4 regions of the Bradyrhizobium sp. 604_D8_N2_3 genome follow, and region 4 is predicted to be linked to each of the others. Evidence: riboswitches for the same ligand, from Rfam matches in the RefSeq annotation. Region 4 holds a riboswitch; each other region holds the start of a gene.
The links. A riboswitch is a leader RNA that binds a small molecule or an ion and turns the genes downstream of it on or off. The one in region 4 is predicted to bind cobalamin.
Positions count from the first base shown of each region.

Region 1 (3,852 bases), 1.8 Mb from region 4:
GTGCCGCCGTCGAGCATCACCACCACGGTATCGACGCCCTGCGGCCAGCCGCCTTCGCGCAAGCGGCGCCCCGTCGTGACCAGGAAGGGCTCGCCGATGTCGTTGAGCGGCAGCGCATGCGCCGCGCACAGCGCCTGGATCGAGGTGATGCCCGGCACGACCTCGATATCAGGCAAGGGATCGAGCCGCCGCGCAATGCGCAGCGAGGAATCGTACAGCGAGGGATCGCCCCAGATCAGCAGCGCGACCTTGCCTTTACCTTCGAGATGGCTGGCGATCGTCCGCGACCACGCCGCGGCCACGGCATCGTGCCAGTCGTCCACGCCCTTGTGATAGTCCGCTTCACCGGCATCGCGCACAGGAAGATCGAACTCGGCAATGCGCGTCGTTGGATTGGTGAGTACATCCGCGCAGATCGTCCGCCTGAGATCTGCGAGATCGGACTTCGCCGTCCCCTTGCGCGGGATCAGGATGAGATCGGCCGCGTTGATGGCTTGAACGGCGGCGCGCGTGAGCTGCTCGGGATCGCCGCAACCGATGCCTATCAGGGAGAGTGTCAGCATCGTGAGTGCGAAGGGCGGCCATCACGGCCGCCCGTTCGCTTGTCTCTCAAGCCGCGTTATGCAAACGCGGGGTAACGAGGCCGGGCGCGGTGACGCCGCGCAGCGACTTCGCCAGCGCCAGCACACCGAGGTCGGCCAGCGGCTCGATCACGATGACGAGCGCGTAGGAGGCCGCGAAGGTCGCGATGTTGACGAGGTTGGTCGCACCGAAGCCCGAGCCATAGAGCGCCCAGAACGCAACCCAGGCGATGACGCCGGCCTGATACGTGGTCGACAGCGCCAGCGCCTGGCGATACCTGAGATCGACATAGGCGGTGTTGCGGGCAATGATCCGCGCGGCGATCGCCTGGATCCCGAACAGCGGCACCAGCAGCGTGGTGACGTTCATGCCGAATTGCGGCAGATCGGGCGGCTCGAAGAAGATGCCCTGGAACAACAGTCCGAACGCAAGGCCGAAGGCCGCGGGCGCTGCCCCAAACAGCAGCAACAGGGTCGAGCCGAGGATGAAGTGCACCTCGGAGACGCCCACCGGGAAGTGCGGCAGGATCTCGAAGAAGACGAAAACGAGGCCCGTGGTGGCGAGCGTCCGCGCCGCGAACGACGTGATGCCCTGCTCGCGCACGGTCTCGACCGCGAGCTTCAGCGCAACGCCGCCGACTGCGATGCCGGTTGCGTAACTCAACACGAGCTTGGCGCCCGATACGACTCCGGGTTCGATATGCATGGTTCAGTTCCTTCCTGCCGTCACACCCGACGGCCTTGGCCACAAGACATGCACGGCCGGTCTCCTGGCTCGCGGTTCACTGGGGTTCTCCGGCCTTCCCGGGCCTTGCGGCCCAGTGGCTGATCGGAGTCCCTCACCGCTTACAGTCGCGGGGGCGGCTGGGGTTTTGGGCGGCGCAACTGTCCGCCCACCCCCATTCCCGATTATGCTCCGGCGGTTTGCGCCGCCTCGAGCACCATGCGTCTCCTGTGTGCCCCTTTCGCCAGCCGGGCGTCAAGGGGCGAAGGGCGGCCGGGACGGTCCTGACGGATAATCGCCCGCCAGCGCGCCAAACAGGATCACCGCCGCCGTCGAGGCCGCGCCGCCCCGCGCAAGCTGTTCCGCCAGCTCGGCAATGGTGGTGCGGACCAGCCGCTCGTCGGGACGACCGAGGGATTCGGCGAACAGCGCCGGGGTATCAGGGGCGAGGCCGTGCTCGATCAATTTTGCGACAAGCGCCGGAAAGGTGCGCCGGCCCATATAGACGACGGTGGTCGCTTCGGGATCCGCCAGCGCCGCCCAGTTCAAATTCTGCGGCAGCTCGCCGGTGACATCGGCCCCGGTCACGAACTGCACCCGGCGCGAGGTGTGGCGCCGGGTCAGGGGAATGCCGGCTTGCGCGGCGGCGACACAGGCCGAGGTGATTCCGGGAATGATCTCGTAGCCGATGCCGGCTTCGCGCAGAGCCTCCAGCTCCTCCTCGAGCCGGCCAAAGATACCGGCATCGCCCGATTTCAGCCGCACCACACGGACGCCGGCCGCGGCGTAATCGATCAGCAGGCGGTTGACGTGGTGCTGCTTGGTCGAGGGCCGCCCTGCCCGCTTCCCGACCGCGACGAGATTGGCGCCGGGCCGGGCCAGATCGAGGATCGCGCCCGAGGCGAGGTCGTCATAGAGCACGACGTCGGCATCGCGCAGCCGCGCGGCGCCTTTGAGCGTGAGGAGCTCGGGGTCGCCGGGGCCGGCCGAGATGAAAGTGACAAAACCGCTCACCGATCCTCCGCGATCAGATGGAAGAACGTGCCGGTGGCTTGTCCCCGCCGCGAGCCGGTCTCGGCGATGATCGCGCCTGTTGCATCGTGCACGACCGCCAGCGGCGTATCCGGCTGCGCGACAATCGTCGAATAGTGGAACTCGTGACCGCGCAGGCGCGCGCCGACCTGATGGCCCGGCATCGGCGCGGCGAGCGCAGCGAGACGATAGCCGAGATGCATGCGGCGCTTGGCAAAGCTCGTCTCCAGTCCGAGCAGGCCCGTCATCTCATGACGGACGCCGTCGGCGTCGGTCAGAGCGGTTCCCAGCACCATATAGCCTCCGCATTCGCCGTGCACCGGCCGTGTGTCAGCGAAGGCGCGCAAGCCGCTGCGAAAGCGCGCATTGGCCGCGATCGTGCCGGCATGCAGTTCGGGATAGCCGCCGGGCAGCCAGCAGACATCGGCGCTCGCGTCAGGCGCTTCATCGGCAAGCGGCGAGAATGTCGAGATCTCGGCGCCGGCCGCGCGCCAGGCCTCCAGCATGTGCGGATAGATGAAGGAGAACGCGGCATCGCGGGCCAACGCAATGCGCTGCCCGGGCGGCGTCACGTTCATGCCGTTTGCCGCCGGTTGCGGCGAACAGCTTGCTGCCGCCCGCAGCACCGCATCGAGATCGACATGCTCGGCGACGAAGCGCGCGGCTTCGTCGATCAGCTTGCCGATCTCGGCCTGCTCTTCGGCCTGCACCAGGCCGAGATGCCGTTTCGGCAGGCTGATTTCTGCATGACGCGGCAGCGCGCCGAACACGGCGATGCCGGCGTCGTTCAGTGCACGCCGCACGAGATCTTCATGTCGCGGGCTGGCGACGCGATTGAGCACCACGCCGGCAAGGCGCACGCCGGCACGATAGTCGCGAAGGCCTGCGGCGATCGCCGCCGCCGTCTGCGCCTGTCCGGAAGGATCGATCACCAGCAGCACCGGCCAGCCCAGCATCTCCGCAATGTCGGCGGTGGCGCCGGTGCCGGAGACGCCGCGCGCGGCGACGCCGTCGAACAGGCCCATCGAACCCTCCGCGAGCACGACATCGGCATCAGTGCCGCGACCCACGAGATGAGCAATCGTCCCGCGATCCATCGCCCAGCTATCGACGTTGACGGAAGCGCGCCCCGTCGCAGCGGCATGGAAGGCGGGATCGATATAGTCGGGCCCGCTCTTGAAGCACTGCACGTTCAATCCGCGATTGCGCCAGGCGCGCGCCAGCGCCAGCGTCAGCGTGGTTTTGCCGACGCCGGAGGCCGGCGCCGAGATGACAAGCCCTGCCGGCATCACGATGCCTCCGGAAAGCGCGGATCGGCGCCGACCGGCCGATAGCGCCGATCGTAATCGGCGGCATAGAGGCGGCTCTCGTCAAAATCCGCCGCTCCAAGCGTCTTGCCAACCAGGATCAGCGCGGTGCGCTCCATCTCGGTGCCGACGGCGGCATCGAGCGTCGCCAGCGTGGCGCGAACGATGCGCTGGTCCGGCCAGCTCGCGCGCCAGACGATCGCGACGG
Region 1 is NZ_JBPWPM010000001.1:3,393,181-3,397,032, reverse strand. It holds gene cobF (precorrin-6A synthase (deacetylating)) at 1-563, opposite strand, end outside; gene AB7245_RS16095 (energy-coupling factor ABC transporter permease) at 610-1,287, opposite strand; cobalamin riboswitch at 1,325-1,542, opposite strand; gene cobA (uroporphyrinogen-III C-methyltransferase) at 1,561-2,319, opposite strand; gene AB7245_RS16085 (cobyrinate a,c-diamide synthase) at 2,316-3,626, opposite strand; gene cobM (precorrin-4 C(11)-methyltransferase) at 3,626-3,852, opposite strand, start outside.
Region 1: linked by a shared signal. The riboswitch ahead of AB7245_RS16095 (energy-coupling factor ABC transporter permease) and the one ahead of AB7245_RS24480 (TonB-dependent receptor domain-containing protein) in region 4 are both predicted to bind cobalamin.

Region 2 (3,852 bases), 1.7 Mb from region 4:
AATGGGTCACCCGGAAATGCCCCGAGGTCTCCGCTGTCCATCGCGAGGCGGCGCTCGCGCGTCAGGCGCAACTCACAAAACCGGCCGGCGCGCTCGGCCGGCTGGAGCAGCTTGCGGTCGAGCTTGCGGGCCTGCAGGCGACCGAGCAACCGCGCGCTGCGCGAGTGCCGATCATCGTCTTCGCCGGCGATCACGGCATCGTCGCGCAGGGCGTGTCGGCCTATCCGCAAGGAGTGACCATCGCGATGATGGCGAATTTTGCCTCGGGCGGTGCCGCGATCTCGGTGCTGGCGCGTGAGCTTGGCTCAGGCCTGGAGGTCGTCGACGCCGGCACGCTGGCACAGGAGGAGATGGCAGGAATCGTCACCGACAAGCCGCGCAGCGGCACGCGCGACTTCAGCGTGGAAGCAGCGCTCACCCCCACGGAGCTGGCATTCGCCTTCGAAGCCGGTCAGCGCGCAGTCGCGCGCGCGGCAGCCGGCAGGCCCGATCTCCTGATCTTCGGCGAGATGGGCATCGGCAATACCACGACGTCGGCGGCGATTGCGGCGAGCCTGCTCGGCATCAGTGCCGAGGAGATCGCGGGCAGCGGTACCGGCGTCGACGCGGCCGGCCGCGCGCACAAGGCGGGTGTGATCGATGCGGCGATTGCGCATCACGGCATTGCGGGCGCTTCGCCGGAAAAAATCCTGTGCGCCGTCGGCGGCCTCGAAATCGCGGCGATTTGCGGCGCCATCATTGCGGCTGCGCAAGCCCGCGTTCCCGTGTTGATCGATGGCTTCATCGTATCGGTGGCGGCGCTGGCGGCGGTACGGCTGAACCCGTCGTGCCAGCCATTCCTGCTGCCGTCGCATCAATCGGCGGAGCAGGGGCATCGGCTGGTGTTGCGTGCGCTGAACGTGCAGCCGTTGATCAGCCTCGATCTCAGGCTCGGCGAAGGATCGGGTGCGGCCATCGCGCTGCCGCTGGTGCGGCTCGCGTGCAGCCTTCACAACGGCATGGCGACCTTCGCGCAGGCCAATGTGCCGGATCGCCCGGCCTGACCCGGCTCAAGCCGCGCGCTGATTGACCGCGACGACGCGCCAGCCGGTGGCGAGCCGGTCGATCCGGGTCAGTGACAACGGATCGATCACGAAGCGCAGGGCCGCTTGTGGTGTCAGATCCAGCGCAATGCAGAGCGCGGCGCGGATGGTGCCGGAGTGAACGACGAGCGTTGCCGAGCCGGCGCCGATTTGCGAGAGACCCAGCCGGACGCGCACGACCTGATCCTCAAAACTTTCGCCGCCCGGCGGCCGCCCGTGCGCCGGATCGCTCCAGAACTGCGCATAGGTCTCGCCGCCGGTCGCCGCGAGCTCGTCATGCCGCCGGCCGGTCCAGTCGCCAAAATCCTGCTCACTTAATTCGGGCACCAACGCGGGTTCGAGTCCCAGCGCGCGCGCCGTCTCAACCGTACGTCGCGCCGGGCTCGCCAAGCTCGCAGCATCTGGCGGAAGCCTCTGCCGCAACGCCTCCAGTTGCACGCGATCGCCGAGATCGGCGGGCGCGTCGGCCGCATGGATCGTCCCTTTGACGCCGTCGACGGGCGCATGCCGTATCAGCCAGAGGAAGGTCTCGCCTTCCATACCTATCTCCAAGGAAGTTGGTCGCGGTGGTAATAACGTCGCACCGGCACATTGACTCTGTCTTGTCGGTAATCCTAGATGGCTTTGACGGTTTCCCCGAGTGGGGATGAAAAGGGAATGCGGTGCGGGGATTTTGTCCCCAATGCCGCGGCTGCCCCCGCAACTGTAAGCGGCGAATCTTGCGTCACGAGCCACTGGGTATCTCGGTCCCGGGAAGGCGATGCAAGGTACTGACCCGCGAGCCAGGAGACCTGCCGTCAGCCGTGGTCACACGCGAAGATGTCGGTCGGGGAGTACAGACATTCGGCTTCATCGGAAGGCTCAAAGGCCGGAGGTGGGACCTGGTTCGCTGTGACGTGCCACTGACGTCATACCGAGGTCCCGAACTGTGTCTTCCATTCGTCTTGTACGACCGCGTTGCTTCCTGCTCGCTTCCGCCGCGCTTACTTCATTTGCAGTCGCCGATCTGCCCGCAGCGCTGGCGCAGCAGGCCCGCGAGCCGCTGCCGCCGGTCGAGGTGTCGCCCGCCCAATCCCGCAAACCGGCAAAGCCGGCGGCCCGGGACGCGCAGAGCCCACGCCGCGCAGCATCGCGCAGGCCAGCGGCCGCATCGGCCGCGGCCAAGCCCGTCGTGCCGACCGCGGCGGCGCAGACGCCGCTCAACACCAATGTGGTTGCCGAGAGCGCCTCGCGCCTCGGCCTGACCGTGCAGGAGACCCCGCGACCGTCGAGGTCATCTCGGCCGAGACCATGCGGGAGCAGGGCTATCGCACCGTGTCGGAGGTTGCGCAGGGCGCGGTCGGTGTCACCTCCGGCGACAATCCGGCCGAGCCCGCGGCTTTCTCCATGCGTGGCTTCACCAACAGCCAGATCAACATGCTCTACAACGGCATCAAGATCGGTCCGCAGAACATGACCTCGCGGATCACGGATACGGCCAATCTCGCAGCCGTGGAATTTTTGAAAGGTCCGGCCTCGCTAATGTCGGGCGAAGGTGCCGCCGGTGGCGCAATCAACTTGATCACGAAGCAGCCACACACCGGGCCGATCCGGAATGACGCTGACTTCTCCTGGGATTCGCTCAACTCGTTCGGCGTCCATTACGGCTCGGGCGGCAGCACCAATTTGCAGGGGCTCGACTACCGCTTCGACATCAGCCGCGCCTCGCTCAATGGCTTTGCCGACGACACCAATACCAAGACGCTGGATGTGTCTGGCCAGCTCAATTACCGCATCTCCGACAGCCTCAAGATCTGGGGCGCGATCGAGTACCGGGAAGATCGCTCGAAGGCCTATTGGGGCGCACCGCTGGTACCGGTCGCCTTCAGCAGTTCGCATGCGACGAGCGGGATTGTTTCGGGCAATTACGTCTCGAACTTCAACAAAACGAATCTCGGTGCGATCACGATCGACGATCGTACCTTCAACACCAATTACAACGTTCTCGACAACCGCAACGTGGCACAAGAGGTGTGGCTGCGCGGCGGCTTCGAACTGAAGCTGGCGCCTGACCTGACGCTGAAGAGCCAAGCCTATGCCTATGGCGCGGAGCGTACCTGGTTCAACAACGAGATCGAGGCTTTCAATGCCAGTACGGGCCTGCCCAACTCGAACATGGTCGATCGCGAGCGCTTCTATGTTGCACATAGCCAACGCCTTGTCGGCAACATTACCGACCTGATTTGGGACGCTAATATCGCAGGCTTCGACAACCGCCTGGTCACGACACTTTCGTCCAGCTATCTCGATTTCGTCAGGCCAGGCGCGGCCAACTTCCCGGACGATTACGTCTCGCTCGTCAATCCCGACCGTGGCCTTTACGGCCTGCTCACGACGCAGCAGCAGACCGCGCGCATCGACAACGAGGCGCTGTCGTTCGAGGACCGGGTGAAGCTCACGCGAACCTTCGCGCTGGTCGGCGGCCTCCGCGTCGAGCATATCGGGCTTGACCGCAACTCGACCGACGCCGCCGGGCTGGAAAAGGCGAACTTCCCGTTCTCGAAGTCCTGGGTCCCGACGACGGGTCGCATTGGCTATACCTGGGACGCCGTTCCCGGCCTGACCTTCTTCAGTCAGTACGCGACCGGTGCTGACGTCTCAGCCAACAACATCTTCCTGCTTGGGCCAGCCCAGCCGCTCGACCTGACGACCTCGCGCACCTATGAGACGGGCGTCAAGCATCTGTTGTGGAACAACAGGGCGGAATGGTCGTTCTCGGCCTACGATATCG
Region 2 is NZ_JBPWPM010000001.1:3,397,240-3,401,091, forward strand. It holds gene cobT (nicotinate-nucleotide--dimethylbenzimidazole phosphoribosyltransferase) at 1-1,043, shown strand, start outside; gene AB7245_RS16110 (histidine phosphatase family protein) at 1,050-1,622, opposite strand; cobalamin riboswitch at 1,694-1,895, shown strand; partial or broken gene AB7245_RS16115 (TonB-dependent receptor) at 2,011-3,852, shown strand, end outside.
Region 2: linked by a shared signal. The riboswitch ahead of AB7245_RS16115 (TonB-dependent receptor) and the one ahead of AB7245_RS24480 (TonB-dependent receptor domain-containing protein) in region 4 are both predicted to bind cobalamin.

Region 3 (3,852 bases), 3.8 Mb from region 4:
CGGGTTCGTTCCGGCGGCGGAGCTCATCCGGTTACGCGAACAGGGTATAGAACGCGATCCATTCACAAGCGGAGCCTCCACAGATCCACGCGTGTTCACCAGGCCGGGAGCAAGACCGTCATATCCTACCTAGTACCTCGTCACAGGGATTATGACTCTTTGGAAGTGGCGGGGTAGGCGCCAGCCATTTTGGCGCGAGCCTTGTCTGTTGTGAACATCCATTTGATGCGGGAGCGGGCGGCATTTCGTTGTCGTTCCCAGGCGGTGATTTCGCGGCGCAGTCGCTTAGGGTCGTCGATCCTGCGATCCAGGCACTGGCCCCGCAGGACGCCGATTTCGATCTCGACCATGTTGAGCCAGCTTGCGTGTTTTGGGGTATAGTGGAACTCGAGCCGTCGCAAAATCCGCCTGGCTTCGGCGGGCGGGAACGCCTGATAGAGGGCGCCGGCGGAGTGGGTCGATAAATTGTCCTGGACGACCCGGATGATCTCGGCGTCGGGATAATGGATGTCGACGAGATCACGCATGCATTGGGCGTAATCCCTTGCCGCTCGCCGCTCGGTGACCTTGACCTTGCGCCAGGGACGATGCACGTCGAGGAGAACGAAGAGATTGACCGTGCCATTGCGACGATACTCATAATCGTAACGTTCGAGCCTGCCGGGCTTGGCCGGGATGGGCTGACGCGTTTCGCCGATGAGTTGCACCGGGCTTTCGTCGAAGCACACCACTGGCCGCCTGGAGTCGGGTGCCTCGGCATAGAGGTCGAGCACATCCTCCATGCGGGCGACGTATTCGCCGTCGACCTGCGGAATGCACCACATGTCTTTGCGCCAGGGCTTGAGGGCATTCTCGGCCAGGCGCCGCCGAACCGTCTCGTGCGACAGGCTCTTGTGTTCGGTGAGCTTGACCATCGCACCCGCCAGCAGCTTTAGCGTCCAGCGGGCACGGCCCCTTGGCGGACTGGCGCAGGCTGTCGCCACCAGCAAGGCTTCTTCCTTGCCCGTGAGTTTGCGCTCCGCCCCGGGACGCGGCTCTTCGCTCAGCGCCCGCTCCAGATTGCCTTCCACGAAGCGTCGCTTGGTCCGGTACACGGTCGAGCCGCTCACGCCGACGCTCCTTGCGATCTCCTCGTCGCTGGTCTCGGCATCGGCGGCCAGCAAAATCTGCGCTCGCTTGAGCTTGCGGGACGCATGCTTGCCGCCGCTGAGCAGTGCCCTCAGTTCGGTGCGCTCGATTTGGCTGAGTTCGACCCGATAGCGTACATTCATGGCGTGCCTCCTCGTTCGAGGCACGCACGAACAACTGAATCGGATGGCCGGCGTGAGTCCTTCGACAAAACCCTTCACGCCCACGCAGGGGCAGTATCTGGCTTTTATCCACCTCTATACCCGGCTGCATCGCAGGCCCCCGGCCGAAACCGACATGCAGGAATATTTCCGCGTCAGCCCGCCTACGGTTCACCAGATGGTCCTGACACTGGAACGCGCCCGCCTCATCAGACGGCAGCCAAGGACGCCTCGCAGCATCGAGGTCCTCGTTGATCCGAAACTCCTGCCGGAGCTAATCTGACCGCCGGACCCAACCTGTCAAAATCACTGTGCAGAGCCACTAGTACAGCTCGCAATCGCTTGGGCAATATCGCAGCGACAATCAGTAGGTTGACGCATCGATCCTCGTGCGCATAATGCCTGCCGTCGTGGTCTCCGGATTTCGTTTGATCCGGAGCTAAGAGGGAAGCCGGTGCAATGCCGGCGCTGCCCCCGCAACTGTAAGCGGCGAGCCGCTGTCCAACGAAGTCACTGGAGCCATGCGGCTTCGGGAAGGCCGGACAGCAGCGACGACCCGCGAGCCAGGAGACCTGCCTCGACAATATATCGTCCACGGGCGGGGTGTCCCGGTGTGCGCCAAGCAGCTGTCGCTCAGCGATATTCGCTGCATACGTCCGCCATGGCCTTTGCCCCAATCATGGGGTCTAAACTATGTCTATTCTTTCGCTTCCCGTTGCCACACTGGGGACGTCACGCATCGGCCCACGACGCGAACTCAAATTCGCGCTCGAGAGCTACTGGGCGGGAAAGTCCAGCGAAGCCGAGCTCCTCGAGGCCGGGAGTGGACTTCGTGCCGCTAATTGGGCACGGCAGAAATCCCGCGGTGCGACCGTCATTCCTTCGAATGACTTCTCGCTCTACGATCATGTGCTCGATACCAGCGTAATGGTCGGCGCCATTCCCGACGTCTACGGCTGGACCGAAGGTCCTGTGTCGCTCAATACCTACTTCACCATGGCGCGTGGCGCTCCGGACGGTGGTCACGCTCAGCATGGGCCTGGTGTAGCCGCACAGGAGATGACGAAGTGGTTCGATACCAACTACCACTACATGGTGCCGGAATTTCACCAGGATCAGATCTTTAAGTATTCCTCTCGGAAGCCGATCGAGGAATATGAGGAGGCAAGAAGCCTCGGCTACCAGACGCGCCCCGTCCTAGTTGGCCCAGTTACTTTCCTGAAGCTCGGCAAAAGCGTAAATCCCGCATTCAATCCGCTGTCGCTGCTTGATCGGCTCCTCCCAGTCTATGTCGATGTTCTCCGCGAACTAGCCTCGCGCGGTGCTGAATGGGTTCAGCTCGACGAGCCATGCCTAGTGACGGACGTCGACGACGCATCTCGGGCGGCTGTCCGCCGGGCCTATGCTCATTTCGCCAAGGCCGTGCCGGCCCTCAAAATCATGCTGGCCACATATTTCGGGGCGATCGGTGACAATCTTGAAACAACTTTGGCCTTGCCCGTTGCCGGGCTTCATGTCGACCTGGTTCGGGCACCCGACCAGTTGGACGCAATTGTCGCCACAGCCCATAGAGATCTCGTGGTCTCGCTAGGCGTCGTTGATGGTCGCAACGTGTGGCGCTCCAATCTCCCGGCGCTGCTCGACCAACTTGCTCCTATGGTCAAAAAACTGGGCAGGGACCGTGTTCAGATTGCTCCCTCCTGCTCGCTGCTTCATGTTCCGATCGACATTGAGCTAGAGACCGATCTCGATCCCAATCTGAAGACGTGGCTGGCGTTCTCAGTTCAGAAGATCAAGGAACTTTCGATATTGGGCAAAGCGCTGGCCGGCCATGCTGCCGAGGTGGCCGATGAACTTGCGCTCTCGGAGGACGCAGCCGTCACCCGCGGAACATCGCCCAAGATCCACAATGCGAAGGTCGCCGGACGAATGGCCGCGATCGACGATAGCATGCGTCGCCGTCGCAGTGCGTTCACCCAGCGCGCCAACGTCCAGCGCGTCGCCTTCGCATTGCCGATGTTTCCAACGACAACCATCGGATCCTTCCCGCAAACGGCAGACGTCCGGAATGCGCGCGCGGCTCATGCGCGGGGAGCGCTGAATGACACGCAGTACGAGCAGTTTCTGAGAGCGGAGACAGCCCGTACCGTCCAGTGGCAGGAAGATATCGGCCTGGACGTGCTCGTACACGGTGAGTTCGAGCGCAATGACATGGTTCAATACTTTGGCGAGCAGCTCTTGGGCTTCGCTTTCACCAAGCACGGCTGGGTTCAGTCTTATGGCTCGCGGTGCGTTCGTCCTCCTATCCTGTTTGGAGATGTCTCCCGGCCGAAGCCCATGACCGTTGAATGGTGGCGCTATGCGCAGTCTCTGACCAAAAAACCCATCAAGGCTATGCTGACCGGACCGGTGACGATCCTGAACTGGTCGTTTGTCCGTGACGACATCCCGCGGAGCGAGACATGCCGACAGATCGCTCTCGCGATCCGAGATGAGGTCATCGACCTTGAGGCGGCTGGAGCGACCATGATCCAGATCGACGAGGCTGCATTGCGGGAGGGAT
Region 3 is NZ_JBPWPM010000001.1:1,326,168-1,330,019, forward strand. It holds gene AB7245_RS06215 (IS630 family transposase) at 150-1,271, opposite strand; cobalamin riboswitch at 1,684-1,883, shown strand; gene metE (5-methyltetrahydropteroyltriglutamate--homocysteine S-methyltransferase) at 1,983-3,852, shown strand, end outside.
Region 3: linked by a shared signal. The riboswitch ahead of metE (5-methyltetrahydropteroyltriglutamate--homocysteine S-methyltransferase) and the one ahead of AB7245_RS24480 (TonB-dependent receptor domain-containing protein) in region 4 are both predicted to bind cobalamin.

Region 4 (3,852 bases):
TGGATCAGGTCCGTGATGTTGTTGCGGAAGTAGGCCGACCCGAAGCGAACGCGATCGCCAAACAAGGGTTGCTCGAAGCCGGCGTCGAATCCGACGCTTTCCTCGGGCCTGAGGTTGGGATTTGCAAAGAAGAAGAACGCGGGAAAGCTGACGTAAAGCTGGTTAAGCGTCGGCGCCTTGAACCCCGTGCCGTAGCTTCCCTTGAACTTCGTATCCGTGACCGGCACGATCACGGCAGACGCCAGACGAAAGGTCGGATGCTCTCCAAACCGCTCGTTGTCGTCCTGCCGGACGTTGGCCGTGAAGAAGACTCGATCCCGGAACTGGGACTGCAGCTCCATATATCCGGCCTTGTTGACGTTTTGCGCCGAAACCGTCGCCGTTTGCAGTGTTTCGGTCTCATGCTCCGCACCAATGATGACATTGTTGTTGGGCGCGAGCTGGGTCGTGGTGTGCCAATCATACTTGACGCGGTCGCCGGTCGTGATCGTGGCCATCGCGTTGCCGGGCGAGATGTTGTAGTTCCAGTGATTGGTGTAGTTGACGCCGAAATAGCTTTTCATCCGGTCGTCGAGAGCGGACCAGACCGCCTCCCCGCGCGTGAAGAGCTGGTGCACCGTCTGCGTGCTTTGCGCGGCCGCGGGAAAGCTCGCGGATGTGACGGGATCGAAAGTGTCTCCGGTAAAGCGCAGGGTGGCGTCAGTATACCGCGCGACGCCGTTGAGCGTCAGGTTTTCGCTCAATTCGGCGCCAAGCTTCGTCGAATAGGTCATGTTGTCGTAATAGTTGCCGATCGCCTTCTGCCCCGGCGGCAGCAATTCGACCGGTGTCACCGGCACGTCGTTCGCGTGGAAATGCGCGACGTTGAAGGCATAGTTGAAGTGGTCCTGTGAACCGCTCAGACTTGCAGTTTGATTGAACGTTCCGAACGAGCCTCCCTCGACCGAGCCGGTGGCGCGGGCGGGACCGTCGCCCTTCTTCGTCACGATGGAGATCACGCCCCCCAGCGCGTCTGCGCCGTAGAGACCGCCCTGCGGACCGCGCAGGACTTCGATCTGCTGAATGTCGGAGGTGAGCAACTGGCCGAAATCAAACGAACGGTTCGGGTTGCCGGGATCGCTGACATCGATGCCGTCGATCAGGACCTTGGTGTGGTTGGAATTCGTTCCGCGCATGAAGATCGACGTCTGTCCGCCCGGACCGCCGGTCTGCACGAGGTTCAGGCCAGGAACCGCGCTCAGCGCATCGGATGCGGTCCGGCGCTGATCGCGCTCCATGTCTCTGGCGGTCAGAACCGTCACCGAGCTCGCAACCAGATTGGTCGGAGTGACAACGCCCGTCGGACTGACGACGACCGTCGGAAACAGGTTGGCCGCGGATACCCCGGCAACCGGGGGCGACGCCGGCACCAGCTCGGGTTTCGGCAACCGAGCGACGCGCTGCCGCTCGGGCTTGTCCGGCGCAGGCCGCGCGACTTGCGGCTTGGCCGGACGCTCGGTCGGCGCGACCTCGACCGGCGGCAGCAGATCGGGCGATGCCGATTGCTGGGCCTGGGCAATGGACAGATCGAGCGAATACAGGGAAACGAACGCGACAACGCCGGCGCGGAAGCGCCTGGCGGCAAAGACAATACGGGACACTCTTGTAACCTCGGTATGACGTCAGTGGCACGTCACAGCGAACGAGGTTTCACGGCAGAGCGTTCGATTGCTCCGGTGAAGCTAATGTCTGTACTCCCCGACCGACATCTTCGCGTGTGACCACGGCTGACGGCAGGTCTCCTGGCTCGCGGGTCGTTACCTTACGTCGCCTTCCCAGGACCGAGATTCCCAGTGGCATATGACGAAAGATTCACCGCTTACAGTTGCGGGGGCAGCCGTGGCGTTGAGAATATCCCGGTATCGGGAAAACCTCGCACCACGTTCCCTTTTGATCTCCGTGAGGAGAACCGTCACCGGCCAATCTACGGGGCGGGCAAGCGGAGAGTCAATCGGCCGGTTGCATGACGGGCAAAGCACCGCACCGGAGATTGAGCCGGCGCAATCAGGCCGTCTCCCGCTCCGAACGCGTCCTGATCATCGCCCGCTCGCCGGCATCGACGAGCTGGCCGATGCCGGTGCGGCCTGTGAGCGCGCAGCGGATGATGTTCTCGGCAACGGACCTGCGAAAGCAATGGTCCTCGCCGACCGGGCGATTGCGGCAGACCCGATCCAGCGCCAGCTTCATGTTGATCCGGGTGCGGGTGTCGAAATGCTCGCTGATCATTCGCAGGGCCTCGGTGCGTTGATGTCGGAGCGGAAACGCGTCGGCGTAGGCCGGGTTCCAAAAAAGGACCGCGCAAGGCGTTGCGCAGAGCCGACTACGCCCGATCTCTTGGTCCTGTGACGGGCGGGCTACGCCCGACCTCTTGGCCGCTGGGCCTGAGCCCAGGCCGCGGTGACGTCGCGCAGCGGAGCGTCGATGCGCCGGATCGGGGTCAGCTCACCGGAGGCCGAGATGATGGCGGTCTCCTCGCGGCGACAGCGCGGGCATACGAAGCGGACCTCGTGCGGCGACGAAGACCAGCTCGAACGTTTGACGTTGGCCGCCATCGGCCATGCATCGCAATGCGAGCACGACACCAGGAACCGACCGGGATCGAGCATACCCATTCCATAGGACTCCGCGTCCTGCCTGCCGCTTCAATGACTAACCCATGTGAATCGTTCCGGTGCCCGAGCACCCTCAGCGCTAGCTCCAGCCAGCGCCGCCGCTCAGTGGGCACCCTTGAGGGTGCATGACGTGGTGCAGGTGACGGTGTTGCCGTGGTCGCACGCCTTGCAGGCGGCAACGCACTGGTTCATGTCGCGGGGATTGTAGGAGCTGTAGTTCCGCATCGCACAGACCGGGGTCGAGCCGGTGATGTCCTGCTCCTGGTTGCAGGCGGCCGTCATGAGCGCGAAGATGAGGACTGCGAGAAGGCGCATGGGATTGCCCTGGTTAGGAGCGGCAAAGCGACGTCAGCGAGATGCGCTGCACCGCAACGGACCTCGGCATTCCCAATGCGAGCAATCATGATCGCGACGCTCGCATCCTCAAAGGATGCGCGCCAAACATTAAGAACGGATTGCAGGTGGCGTCAGGCCGCGGCCTTGGTCGCGATCGCCTTCCGCATATCCACCGCCAGCTGACGGTACTGCTCCGAGAGTCTCAGATAGAACTCGCGCTTGGTGCTGTCGGTGGCGAGCTTGGCAATCAGCTCGCATTCGGCGGTGAGCGTCTCGAACCGTTCCAGCCTGTCATGAAGTTCTGTCATCGGCGTGTCCCCATCAAACGCCACAAGGGACGTCAAACCTAAGCCTGAGAAATAGGTCACGGCGAACATCGTTATCCAGTAGAAACGTTTTTTCCAGCAAGGGCGGTGCAAGCCCAGCAAGAACGGCTATTTCTGCTCCAGCCGCCAGGCACCATCCCAAGCTGCGTCCGGCGGATTGGCCTCGAACTGCGCGATGCGGCCGAGCAGCGTGCGCGAGGGACCGTCGCCGGGCACGGCTTCGAGCGCTGCATTGAACGCGGCGCGAGCCTCGTCGAAGCGTTGCGCGCGGTAGGCGGCGAGGCCTTCGGCGTAGCGCGCGCGCAGGCTCTCCTGCGGGACGCTGAGCCCGTGCGCCTTGCTCATCACCTCGAAAATGGCCTGCGTTGCGCTTTGGCCGGCCACCGCCAGACGATCGATCTCGCGCAGCTCGAGGTTCGAGCCGATCGCGTCCGCCGTCGCCTGCGCGATCAGGATCCGCGTGCCGTAGATCTTGTTGACCAGTTCGAGCCGCGAAGCGAGGTTCACGGCATCGCCCATCACGGTGAAGCTCATCATCA
Region 4 is NZ_JBPWPM010000001.1:5,145,572-5,149,423, forward strand. It holds gene AB7245_RS24480 (TonB-dependent receptor domain-containing protein) at 1-1,640, opposite strand, end outside; cobalamin riboswitch at 1,755-1,968, opposite strand; gene AB7245_RS24485 (hypothetical protein) at 2,044-2,265, opposite strand; gene AB7245_RS24490 (hypothetical protein) at 2,394-2,651, opposite strand; gene AB7245_RS24495 (hypothetical protein) at 2,754-2,966, opposite strand; gene AB7245_RS24500 (hypothetical protein) at 3,119-3,295, opposite strand; gene AB7245_RS24505 (adenylate/guanylate cyclase domain-containing protein) at 3,422-3,852, opposite strand, start outside.